4 regions of the Gardnerella sp. KA00243 genome follow, and region 4 is predicted to be linked to each of the others. Evidence: riboswitches for the same ligand, from Rfam matches in the RefSeq annotation. Region 4 holds a riboswitch; each other region holds the start of a gene.
The links. A riboswitch is a leader RNA that binds a small molecule or an ion and turns the genes downstream of it on or off. The one in region 4 is predicted to bind thiamine pyrophosphate.
Positions count from the first base shown of each region.

Region 1 (3,125 bases), 430 kb from region 4:
AATATCACTATTATTGGCGTAAGATTGCTCGTCACTAAGAGCGCAAAGAACTGAATTTTCGCTTTCAAAATCGCTAATACCAAGCTCATCTAAACGAGCGAGCATATCGCGCAATTGATGCATAAAAGCGTTGTTAATATCGAAACTATCTGCCAAAAATTCTGGAGACGAAGAAGCTGCTTGAGCAGCCTGAGTTGTTGAAGGCGCGGAAGTGTTAGAAGTGGCGGAAGTATTAGAAACTGCGCAAGTTAATGGAATAACCCATTGAGACGTTTCAAAATAATCCTTAAAAAGCGCGCATATATTGCAATCACCATTATCTCCACACATAACATGCTCAATGTGTGCGCGCAAAACTTTACGAAGCAAAGAATCCTGCTCAGCACCATTTAGCAGCTTAGGCGAAGGCTCATTCTTTAACTTACAGCAAGCAGAAATGATATTAAAAGCTAAAGAAGCCAAAGTGCCAACTGGACGAGACTGCTTACTCACACCAATTTGACGAATAATAATATTGTCAATTTTTGAAGCAAGAACACGATTTTGCACAGCCATCGCAGTAACATTATGCGACCAACGCTTATAGCCGGAAATTGCTGCGCGCACAGCAAACTGCGTTTTACCAGTATTCGGCGCACCATACACAAGCAACGCATTAGTCACATTGCCAGAAGAATTGCGTAACGTACCGTCAAATAATGCTTGTAATGCAGTATCCTCACTCATACGCTTAATTCTAGCAATTAGGCAATAGTGGCGCGCAACAATACTATTCTTTTAATATTGCACGAGCGCGAGCATCCTTAAGCGCAAGAAATACACTGCCGACACCAATAAAAATAAGAGTAAACACAATTAACAAATACGCAACACCAACGCCCAAAGTAGTGGCATTAAAAGTTTGCGGTGCAAAGCCGAACCAGCCGGCAGGAGCGCCATAATTGAGGAAATTATAAGGCGCGCGCATTGCATGAACACCCCAACGAACACCAGCAAACTCGCTAAGCATAGCAGCATAAGCAACATAAGCAAGAGGCGGAACAGTAGAAACATACAAATGTGCGCGAGTAGAGCGGAAACGATAATCAAAAAGCACAAAATCAGCGATTGCAAGAAGCGGCGCAACTGCGTGAACGCAAAGGCTGCTGCATCCGTTATTCATGTAAGCGCCGACAAAACCAAGCTTATTGGTAGGTGCTAAGAAACACAGGTACAAAGTGAATGTGACAGCAATTGAGATGGTCATCATGAATTTGAAAATGTACCAAGCGTTGGATTTTGAGTCGAACCATGCGCAAGATGCTGCGAAATCTTGCTGGGAGGCGGAAACTGGCTGCGCTGCTAAATCTACAGAATTACGAGCACGCATAAACGCAGCTGTATCAAGCAAAAGCGATCCAGCAAGAGCTACGCAAATCATAAGGTTAGAAAGATTCGTAAAATAAGTGAAGGTCATTAAGCCTTCCCACGAAGCAGCCATACCATAAACAGATGCGATGATTGCAATCGCGCGTATTGCTGTGCGTGTCGCGTATTCGCGCGCTGTGAGCGGAGTCTTTTGTTCTAGCATGGAATCGTTTGCCATGTTATCTCGCTTTCGTAACTTCTATAATCTACTTTTTATTTACTATATTTATGTTTACACAGTTGAAAGCAAAAATATGTAGAAGAAGTTGCAAAAATGCGGCGCGATTTTTGTAGATTCCTGCAAGTGCTGCAAAACAAGCAAAATGAGACACTAACGCAAAAGAGCGTAAGTCATGAACAAAAGATATAGTCGAAGGATGGTTCGGAGTGCGCAATTGCAACAAATTGTGAAGTCAAGCGCTGAGATTACATCCGTAAAACCTGATCTAGATAGTGCTAGCGAAGGGAAACATTATGACAACATGCAACACTGAAAAAACAAATACCTGCAACGAAGCAAACGAATACTGCACAAGCTCAACAACGCAAGTCGACACATGCTTCTCTGTACGCGCACGCCGACGTATGTTCCTTAACGACGTGCGTCAATGCATCGAACGTGTGCGCACACAGCAGCCACTCACCCATTGCATCACGAACGTAATCGTGCAAGACATTACAGCCAACGCACTGCTCGCTGCAGGAGCATCGCCAATTATGGTAACCGATCCAGAAGAAGCGCATGCACTTGCGCAAATTGCCACAGGCGTGCTCATAAACGTTGGCACATTCCATCAGCCAGAAACTTCCGAATACATGCGCGCAGCTGTTGAAGGATGCGAAAAAGCTGATACTCCGTGGGTGCTTGACCCGGTTGGAATCGGCGTTCCAGCACTTGCACCTCGCGCGCGCTTTGTACACGAAATTATTAAGCACCACCCTACTGTAATTCGTGCAAACGCTTCCGAAATAATGGCACTTGCAGGCAAAGAAAGCAACGGAAAAGGCGTAGATTCTCACGATAACGTAAACGACGCGCTTCAAGCTGCTCGCGAATTAGCTAAAAAATACGGATCCGTAGTGGCAATTTCCGGAGAAAAAGACGCGATTTACGCTCACGGATGTTTAGCTCGCGTAACAGGTGGCCACAAAGCTATGACTAAGGTAGTTGGAACAGGTTGCGCTTTGGGAGCGTTAGTTGCAGCATACGTTGGCGCAAACCCGGAACGTCCGCTCGCAGCAACTGTTGCAGCGCACGTGCACGCAGCAGCGGCTGGAACTTGGGCAGCTCGCCAAACCACAGCTCCAGGCACTTTCCGCACACTGTGGATGGATGCGCTTTCAACTCTTAGCGTAAATGATATGTTTAGTTTGACAAATATTGAGTTTACGGTGGAGCCTGTTGATTGGACACTGTATTTGGTAACGGATCCGCGCATGGGAAATCGCCCGGAAGAAGAAGTTGCAGTAGAGTCAGTTGAAGGCGGAGTTACAGTTGTGCAATTGCGCGATAAGTATTCCAATGACGCTGAAATTTCGGCCAAGGCGAAGAAGTTGCGTCACGCGCTTATTGATTCCGGACACGGCGATGTGCCTGTGTTTATTGACGATCATGTTGATTGCGCAGCTCATCTTGGTTTCAACTTGCACGTTGGGCAAAAGGATACGCCGTTTGTTGAGGCACGAAAGGCGATGCCAGCAGAGTGGATGGTTGGGCT
Region 1 covers NZ_CP058375.1:874,568-877,692, forward strand. Annotated here, with positions in the region: gene HXT50_RS03350 (PD-(D/E)XK nuclease family protein) at 1-726, opposite strand, end outside; gene HXT50_RS03355 (hypothetical protein) at 770-1,585, opposite strand; TPP riboswitch at 1,781-1,892, shown strand; gene thiM (hydroxyethylthiazole kinase) at 1,882-3,125, shown strand, end outside.
Region 1: it holds a riboswitch for thiamine pyrophosphate, as region 4 does, so the genes downstream of both, thiM (hydroxyethylthiazole kinase) here and HXT50_RS01750 (hydantoinase/carbamoylase family amidase) in region 4, are expected to answer to the same signal.

Region 2 (3,125 bases), 100 kb from region 4:
CATTACAGAATCTTTCAAATTCTTTGGAGCTTGCTTAATTAAACCATATTTCACGTATTCTTTAGCCTGAGTTTCCATCATTTTCAAACCTTTTTCATCGATTGGGCGAATAGTTGGATTGTCAAACTTTTTAATTTGCTTAATAATAGTTTCGCTTGCTCCGAGCTGCTTGTAAGCGTTTCCAATAACATTGTTTTCTTTATGAGACTTTTTTGCTTCGCGAACAAGAGCCTTGTACATCTTCTTAACAAGATCCGGATGCTTTTGGGCAAAGCTCTTAGAAACAATGTGAATAGTAACATTCATATTGCCGTACTTTTTAGCATTTACAAGCAATTTTGCGCCTGGAGTTGTCATTGCTGCAGCAAGATTCTGATCGAATGAGGAAATTGCATCAATCTGTCCAGAAGTAAATGCTGCCTGGAAGTTCTTAGGGCTCATCTCAACTTTGTTAACTTTAGAAACGTCTAAACCACTTTTATCGAATGCGCGGTGAAGCATGTAATCGCCAGTATCACCGTTGTGAATAATAGCAACTTTCTTTCCGTATAAGTCTTTTAGTGTTTTCACGCCGCTTTTTGCGGATGCAACGATTCCTTGAGAATCACCATTGTAATATTCGAGCGCAAAAGCTACCCATGGTTGTCCTTCAGCAATCAAATCAATGAAGCGTCCGGTTCCAGTAGTTGTAGCATCTGCATTTCCGCTCATAACAGCAGTAAGACCATCGACTGGAGTGTAAGGACCAGTGTAAACTACCTTAGATTTGCCAAATTCGTCTTGAAGGAATTTCTCATTTTTCAAAGTAGTTAAATAATTTGCTGTAGAAAGATAAGCAACTCTCATAGTTCCAGCGTCTTCTTTTGAAGAAGCGCTTGATGATTTTTGTGAGTTTCCGCAAGCTGCAAGAGATACAGTTGCACAAGCAGCGCAGATTAATGCAATAATGCTCTTTTTAGAAAATCGCATTTTTAAATTAGCCATGATATACAGCTCCTTTTGTTTGTTGTTTTGTTTATCTGTTGTTTGTTTGGTTGTTATTATTTGGTTGTTGATTCTAAATATTGACTGATTCTTAAAAAGCAATTTAATGCATTTTAAAAAGTAGTTAACTTTAGAAAAATGTTGATACTACTAGATTATTGGCGTGATTTTCTATCTAATCTGCGTTCGGGTATAAGAAGATACTCTAATATGTTTGCAGTAAGCTCAGATCCAAGACCTGCAATTGCGTACATAATAACGCATGCCATCATTTGATCTGGCCTAAAGAATTCTTGCGCTCTTGAAAGAATGTATCCAATTCCAATAGAAGAATTGACTGTTTCGCAAGTCACTAATGCAACCCATGCTACAGATATTGCAAATCGCAAACCTGTCATAAAACTTGGAAGTGTACCGCGAAGCAAAATAGATATAAAAATAGTAGATTTTTTAACGTGATAAACCTGTGCTAATTCGAGAAGTTTCGGATCAATATTACGCACTCCGTCGCGAATATTAACGTACATAGGTCCAAAAACGCCAACAGCTATAAGCGCTATTTTCATCGTTTCATCTATTCCGAGGAAAATTATTAATATTGGAGCTAAAGCCGGGAATGGAATTGACCTCAACATGTGGCTTGGTTTATCAACTACAATATTGCCAAGCTTACTGCCTCCCGCAAGTATGCCTGCAGGAACAGCAAAAATAATTCCTAACAAAAGTCCTAAAAGAACTCGTAAAATACTTATTCCTAAGGATTTTAATAATATGCCTTCGTTGTTTAAATCAATAAAAGCTTGTATTACTTCATATGGGGATGGCAAAGAACGGTCTTCGATTGGAGAAAGAGTTGTAAAAAACCACAAAACCAAAATGAGGATGGTTGAAATCCACACTTTACACGAAGATACCGCTTTAAATGCAATCTTCAATATGTTTTTCGCTTTATTAGGCGAACTGTAAGTCATGCGACAATCCCTTCGATAGTTTTAGCTATATCAGGTTCAACGAGTGTATTCTCAGCGCAACACTGTATGTATTGTTGTTTGGCACGATGTAGTTGCGCACCCCGTGTCTGTGGTCATTATCTCCCAAGGGTATGGACATGTATATTTGAAATCGATATTTATAAACGATATTGCTTAAAAATATACAATTGGCTCATATGACTCGAATTAAATCAAAATATTGTGAACGTTCACGGCATAAATACGCTGGTACTCAATATAACGTCCATAAAACGCACTAATCTTGGAAGAGTCATCACAACCCATAGGTATAAAGGAGTAGTTGTGGCAGCTATTGAAAGCGTATATGCACGCGAAATTTTGGATTCTCGTGGAAATCCTACTGTTCAGGTTTATTTGGAGACCGAAGATGGCGCTCAGGGTATTGGTTTAGTGCCTTCTGGTGCTTCTACTGGTGAGGCTGAAGCTTGGGAACGTCGCGATGGCGACAAGTCCCGTTATCAAGGCAAGGGCACGTTGGAAGCTGTTAAGGCTGTCAACGAGGTAATCGCACCTAAGGTTATTGGCATGGATGCCACCGATCAGCGCGCTCTTGATGAGACGATGATTGAGCTTGATGGCACGCCAAACAAGGGCAAGCTTGGTGCTAACGCAATTCTCGGCGTTTCCCTCGCTGCTCTCTACGCTGCTGCTGAGTCTGCTCAGCTTCCGTTGTACCGCTACATTGGCGGCACCAATGGTCACATTCTTCCAGTTCCAAACATGAACATCATGAACGGTGGTGCTCACGCTGATTTCGCAACCGATATTCAGGAGTATATGATTTCTCCTTACGGTTTCGCGACCTACAGCGATGCTTTGCGCGCTGGTGTTGAGGTTTATCACACCTTGAAGAATGTTTTGAAGAAGGAAGGCTTGGCTACTGGTCTTGGTGACGAAGGTGGCTTCGCTCCAAAGATGAAGTCCAACGAGGATTCCTTGAAGTACATCATGGATGCAATCGAAGCCGCTGGCTATGAGCCAGGCAAGCAGATTGGTATTTCTCTTGACGTTGCTTCTTCTGAGTTCTACAACAAGGAAACTGGTAAGTATCGTTTCGATGGCGAAGAGCGCGAATCTGCTTACATGCTCGATTACTACGAGAAGCTCATCAACGAGTATCCAATCGTT
Region 2 covers NZ_CP058375.1:341,018-344,142, forward strand. Annotated here, with positions in the region: gene HXT50_RS01335 (ABC transporter substrate-binding protein) at 1-984, opposite strand, end outside; gene HXT50_RS01340 (ABC transporter permease) at 1,140-1,955, opposite strand; TPP riboswitch at 1,945-2,069, opposite strand; gene eno (phosphopyruvate hydratase) at 2,280-3,125, shown strand, end outside.
Region 2: it holds a riboswitch for thiamine pyrophosphate, as region 4 does, so the genes downstream of both, HXT50_RS01340 (ABC transporter permease) here and HXT50_RS01750 (hydantoinase/carbamoylase family amidase) in region 4, are expected to answer to the same signal.

Region 3 (3,125 bases), 140 kb from region 4:
ATTAATCTGACTATTGAATCGGGAGAAGTATTCGGAATCCTTGGTTCTTCTGGTGCAGGAAAGTCTTCGCTAGTTCGTTGCATGAATCTGCTTGAGCGACCAACTTCTGGCAAAATTATTGTTGACGGAAATGATATTAGCGAAGTAAAAGATAAAGAACTTGCAAAAGTACGCACTAATATTGGCATGATTTTCCAGAATTTTAGCCTTTTCCAGCAACGTACAGTATTGCGAAACGTCACTTTCCCATTAGAGTTAAATCACACTGCAAAAAAGGAACGAGAAGAACGCGCAAACTACTTGCTTGACTTAGTTGGTTTAAAAGATTTTGCAAACCGCTACCCTAGCCAACTTTCAGGCGGACAGCAGCAGCGCGTAGCAATTGCACGAGCATTGGCGAATAATCCGTCGATTATGCTTTGCGATGAAGCAACAAGCGCACTGGACTCCACAACTACTGCGCAAATCCTTGATTTATTGCGCCGAATTAACCGCGAACTCAACGTAACACTTGTTATTATTACACATTCGCTGGCTGTAGCACGAAATATTTGCGACCGAGTTGCAATGATTGATGGCGGACGCATTGTGGAATTAGGTGACACGGATACGCTTTTTGCAAATCCACAAAGCGATATTTTGCGAACTCTTATTGCAGATGAAAAACAAGAAAATCATCGTGCTAAAACTACAAACACGCTTGCAAACGAGGCAACAGACGCACAAACAAACGCGCTTACCAATGAGGTGAAATAACAATGTTAGAAGCTGCTACACAATTTTTTAACGACTACGGTGACTTACTTATTGAAGGCGTGCAAGACACACTCGTAATGACATCAGTTGCAACACTTTTTGCATACCTTATTGGACTTCCAGTTGGCGTACTTCTCATTACATCAAACAAAAAAGGTATTTGCCCTAACGCGCCAATTAACGCAGTTCTAGGCTGGATTGTTAACATCGTGCGTTCTGTGCCGTTTATTATTTTATTAGTTGCAATAATTCCTTTTACTCGTCTCATAGTTGGCACTTCTTTGGGAGTTCCTGGAGCTATTGTGCCACTGGTAATTACTGCTGCACCATTCGTTGCTAGAGTAGTTGAACAATCTTTAGCCGAAGTTGACGGAAGCTTAATTGAAGCAGCACAAAGCTTTGGAGCAAGCAAATTGCAAATTGTTTGCAAAGTGTTGCTGTGGGAAGCTTTACCTTCGCTAATTCGCGGAGCTGCGCTTACATTTATTACGCTTTTTGGATTCTCCGCAATGGCTGGAACAGTTGGCGCAGGCGGACTCGGAGATATTGCAATACGATACGGATACCAGCGCTATCAATACGATGTGATGACAGTGGCTGTTATTCTTTGCATTATCCTCGTGCAGATTGTGCAAAGCTTGGGAGATTTTATTTCACGCGCAATCAATCATCACGAACGCTAAAGAATTTCGCAACATACCCACCACCAATTAAATGCACATAATCGTGTAAACTTACTGGTAATTCGACATTTTGCAGGGGTGCTTTCGAAAGAAGGCTGAGATGGTATTAATTTGCCTAACCCTTCGAACCTGTTAGTTAATACAACGTAGGGAGCAACGATTTTAGTATGACATCGAATTATCCGTACGCATCAATGCGTAATCAATTTAATCTAAGTGCCTGCTTTATTGCAGACCCACAAGCTTGTAATAATCGTCCACTTACAGATATTGTCGATGATGCTTTGCGCGCTGGAGCGACTTTTATTCGTCTTCATTGCAACAATGAAAACGCTAAAGAAATCACTACTATTGCACGCGATATTGCACAAATCATCGAAGACAATAACAAATGCGATTCTGTAACTTTTGTTATCGATGAACGTGTTGATGTCGTTTGGCAAGCTCGCAATCAAAGCATCAAAGTTGACGGAGTGCATTTAGCACAAAGCGACATGGAGCCTAGAGAGGCTCGCGCACTTCTTGGCGAAGATGCTGTAATCGGCTTATCTGTTGAAACCGAAAGCTTAGTTAAAGTAATAAACGAACTGCCAGATGGATGCATTGATTACATTTGCGTAACAGCAATGCACAATCCTGAAGAAGGATGCGAAAGCACTACTGCCGCTTACGAATTGGAAGCAAACCACACAACGCTGGACGAAGCGAAAATTAATACGATTTGTTCCGCAAGTGATTTCCCAGTTCTAGTTGGCGGAAGAACTGCGCTCGACGATATCGATACAATCGCTCACACTAAGGCTGCAGGATGGTTCGTTTCTGAAGCACTGTATTCTTCAGAAACACCAGAATCAACTATGCGTGAGTTTGTTGAACATTGGAAAGCTGTGCGAGGCGAAGAAAAGCACGGCTACGCTAAGCGAGTAATAGTTGCAGAAAATTCTGAATCAAAATCTTCAGAAACTCAAGAAAAGAAACCAACTTTTATTAACGCTAAAGAAGCAAAGGATGCTGCGAAATTAGCTAAACAACAGCGAGTTGACATTGCAGCTCGTGGTTGCACTCAGCGCGATAAAGCTCATATTCGCAAAACAACTCCAGTTCATTTTGAGTATGAATATGGTTCTTACGATTTGGAAGTTCCTTATACGGAAATTAAGCTTTCGGATACTCCTGGCGTAGGTCCTAACCCGCCTTTTAAGGATTACAATACTGAAGGTCCAAAGTGCGATCCGAAGGAAGGCTTGGCTCCGCTTCGACTTGACTGGATTCGCGACCGCGGTGACGTTGTGGAATATGAGGGTCGCAGGCGCAATCTTCAAGACGACGGCAAGCGCGCAATTAAGCGAGGCAAAGCTTCTAAAGAATGGCGTGGTCGCACGCATAAGCCAATGAAGGGCGCAGATCATCCGATTACGCAAATGTGGTACGCTCGTCACGGAATTACTACTCCGGAAATGCAATACGTTGCAACGCGCGAAAATTGCGATGTAGAGCTAGTTCGAGAAGAAATTGCAGCAGGACGCGCTGTAATTCCTTGCAATATTAACCATCCTGAAGCTGAGCCTATGATTATTGGCTCACGCTTCTTAACTAAGCTCAACGCAAACATGGGTAATTCTGCTGTTACGTCGTCTATTGACGAAGAAGTAGAAAAGCTTACGTGGGCCACGAAGTGGGGTGCGG
Region 3 covers NZ_CP058375.1:586,942-590,066, forward strand. Annotated here, with positions in the region: gene HXT50_RS02340 (methionine ABC transporter ATP-binding protein) at 1-756, shown strand, start outside; gene HXT50_RS02345 (methionine ABC transporter permease) at 759-1,439, shown strand; TPP riboswitch at 1,504-1,609, shown strand; gene thiC (phosphomethylpyrimidine synthase ThiC) at 1,607-3,125, shown strand, end outside.
Region 3: it holds a riboswitch for thiamine pyrophosphate, as region 4 does, so the genes downstream of both, thiC (phosphomethylpyrimidine synthase ThiC) here and HXT50_RS01750 (hydantoinase/carbamoylase family amidase) in region 4, are expected to answer to the same signal.

Region 4 (3,125 bases):
GTACTCTTCTGGAGCGTGACTAATACCATCTTTTGAAGGAACAAAAATCATTCCGGATTTTACAAACGGAGCAAAAATTTGCGTATCTTGACCAGCACCTGAATGCATGACTCTGTACGCATAACCTTGCTTATTAGCTTGATCTTTCAAAAGATTAATAATATCGTCGCTAAGTGGTGTAGGATCGTCAGACATCCACTTATCGATCTGCGCTGTAATGCCATAAGACTTGGCAGTTTCGTGAATATCCTCGTCGAGTTCCTGCAAGAATTTATCAAGAAAAGCTTTATCTGTATGACGGCAGTTCATTGAAAAAGTAACTTCTCCAGGAACAATATTTACTTGATTTGGAACTACGCTGATTCTACCGAAAGTAAGTACCAGTGGGTCGCCTGCTTGCTTGGCTTTGTCAAGATTCTTGGCGATTATATGAGACATGCAATCTACTGCATCGTGCCTGTAGGACATCATTGTTGTGCCAGCGTGATTTTGTACGCCTTTAAGATGAATATCCCAACGGTGCTGACCGGCAATGCTAGTGATAATACCTAAATCTTCGTGATTGCTGTAAAGCGTTGGTCCCTGCTCAATGTGTAGCTCAATCCAGGCTTCAAGATTTGCGAACTTAGGTTGAGTTGTTTGATAATTGAACCCAGCTTCACGCATTGCTGTTTCGAAAGGAACACCTTCACTGTCGCAAATATTTTCTACGTCCTCTTTTTTGGCTAGCCCGAAGAAATTCTTTGAACCCCAGAATACGTATGGGAAACGTGAGCCTTCCTCTTCTGCTAAGCAGATAATGCGAAGACTTTTCTTTGGCTTTCCATATCTAGTAAGTAAATTCTTAATTGCTAAATAGGCTGCAACTATTCCAAGTTGGCCGTCAAAACGACCTCCTCTTGAAACTGTGTCAATATGCGATCCGCAAGCTATTATGCTTTCTGGTTTTTCGCATCCTTCAACAGTTGCAATTAGGTTTCCAACTTGGTCGAATTCCACAGTCATACCGAGTTTTTCAAATCGTTGACGAAGAGCAAAAAGAGCCTGTTTCCAAGATTTTGTGTAAAGAGGTCGAGTAACTCCTTGTTCTCCTGGTTTTTCTGTGAATCCTGCAAGCCAGCTTATGGCCGATTCTATAGTTTCAGCACTTATGCTGCTATCGATCATGTGCAGTATTCCTCCTCACTTGTGCAAGTTTTCCCAAAAGTGACATTCAGGCGGATATTTTTTTGGTTTTGGTGTTTGGTTTTTAGTTTTTAATTGTTTTTTAAATCTTTTTTTAATTGTTTAGTTGATACTCGTGTAATTGCTACTACTTTGTGGCAACGCAAGATGTCACGAAAATCGTGACAGAAAGAAATCACTTATTGTAATTGCTCCCTACGCATGTCTTAACAAAACAGGTTCAAAGGGTGTTTCTCAACTGTTTCCAGTACCCCTGCAATTTTCACTTGTACTCGGACGAGTATAGCACGATATTAAATGAACTCAAAATGAACATTAGTATGTGTGTTTCTGTGAAGAAATGATTGGTTGATTGATTGACTGGCTGGTTGATTGGTTGATTTGTTGACTGATATGAGATATTGCTTCCATTTGTGGTTGCAGGTATGTTCGGCTGCAAAAAATTTTCATATGTAAGTTAGGAAATAAAAAATAGCCAGATAACAAAAAACGCAGTGCTTCTACACTGCGAACATATTGTGGGTGATATAGGAATCGAACCTATGACCCCTTCCGTGTGAAGGAAGTGCGCTAGCCGCTGCGCCAATCACCCAAAATTTTTTAATTATGTGTGAAAGGCAATCCTTTCGAGTGGGCGATACAAGGTTCGAACTTGTGACCCCTTCCGTGTCAGGGAAGTGCGCTACCACTGCGCCAACCGCCCGGTTGTGTATTAAGCTAACCCGCTTAATCGAGGTGGGTACGAGAGTCGAACTCATCTATACGGCTTTGCAGGCCGCTGCCTAACCGCTTGGCTAACCCACCGTAAGGTCGAATAACTCATCGGACCTAGAGCGGACAACGGGACTCGAACCCGCGGTCTCAACCTTGGCAAGGTTGCGCTTTACCAACTAAGCTATGTCCGCAATGCAACTTTACTGAACAATGTCAGCTCCGAAGCACGAGTAACTACTATACCCGAAATATTTACAAATGCAAGCCCTCGCCTATTTTGGCGTGTCGTTTGGTGGTGTTTTGGGGGAATGACCAGCTCTTTTGTAATAGTTAATTTTCCCGTTTTCTACTATGCAAACGCAATTCAGCTTCGTATCTTTTCTAGATAAACGTTTTTGAACAATAGTATTTATTGAATCATTTGTTACATTGGATATTATAAAAAATAAAGCTATAATGAAAATAACGCGAGGGCCTCGCAGCTGCCGTTTACGTCAGATTGTTAGTCGAGGGGTCCCTCGCAATTTTCATTTTAAGTGTTTTTTTAATATAAGATTTATTCATCTTCGTCGTAATCTGCAGAATGTTGACGACGTTGGATCCCTAGTTATCTGCCATTTCGTTATATAAATCAAGATAGTCATCGTCAATAAGATTGTATGTTTCAACAATAAGATTGCAAGGAGTATCTTGCTGTTCCCATGCAAAACTTAAGTAATCTGCTAATGCTTCATAAGACTCTCCTGCGCATGTAGCATTACTAGCTGCTTCTTTGCAATCTTCATTCATGTATGGCTCAGCATAGGGACGAAGTTTTTCAGCCATGTCATAATAAATTTTCTGCATGTTCATTAGCTTTTAACTCCTCTCTTATCTTCTATAACTGTGAACGCAGTATTAACACGCACACTTTTTCTTTTCTTCACTCAACCTTTGAAGAAAATATTGAAAATGGTACTCCTCAGACTAATGTTCCAGTCTTGAAAGCTGGTTGTCGAGGATCACACGCGCATTAAGATCACCCCCCCCCCCATAGGTGAAAAAGACGATTCCAGTCAACCTAAATGGCTATAACTTCTAGGAATCACACACATATTCAGAAAGGATCTAAAGTGCCATGGCGCGTCATTGTCAAGAGGACGAAAAGGAAAACCGCCCTTGCGCCACGGCTTTGCTAGGCTATCACTATACATATCGAATGTAAACACATTTGCATAAATCTTTGT
Region 4 covers NZ_CP058375.1:443,670-446,794, reverse strand. Annotated here, with positions in the region: gene HXT50_RS01750 (hydantoinase/carbamoylase family amidase) at 1-1,167, opposite strand, end outside; TPP riboswitch at 1,361-1,450, opposite strand; tRNA gene HXT50_RS01745 (tRNA-Val) at 1,705-1,777, opposite strand; tRNA gene HXT50_RS01740 (tRNA-Val) at 1,817-1,888, opposite strand; tRNA gene HXT50_RS01735 (tRNA-Cys) at 1,919-1,989, opposite strand; tRNA gene HXT50_RS01730 (tRNA-Gly) at 2,018-2,090, opposite strand; gene HXT50_RS01725 (hypothetical protein) at 2,503-2,751, opposite strand.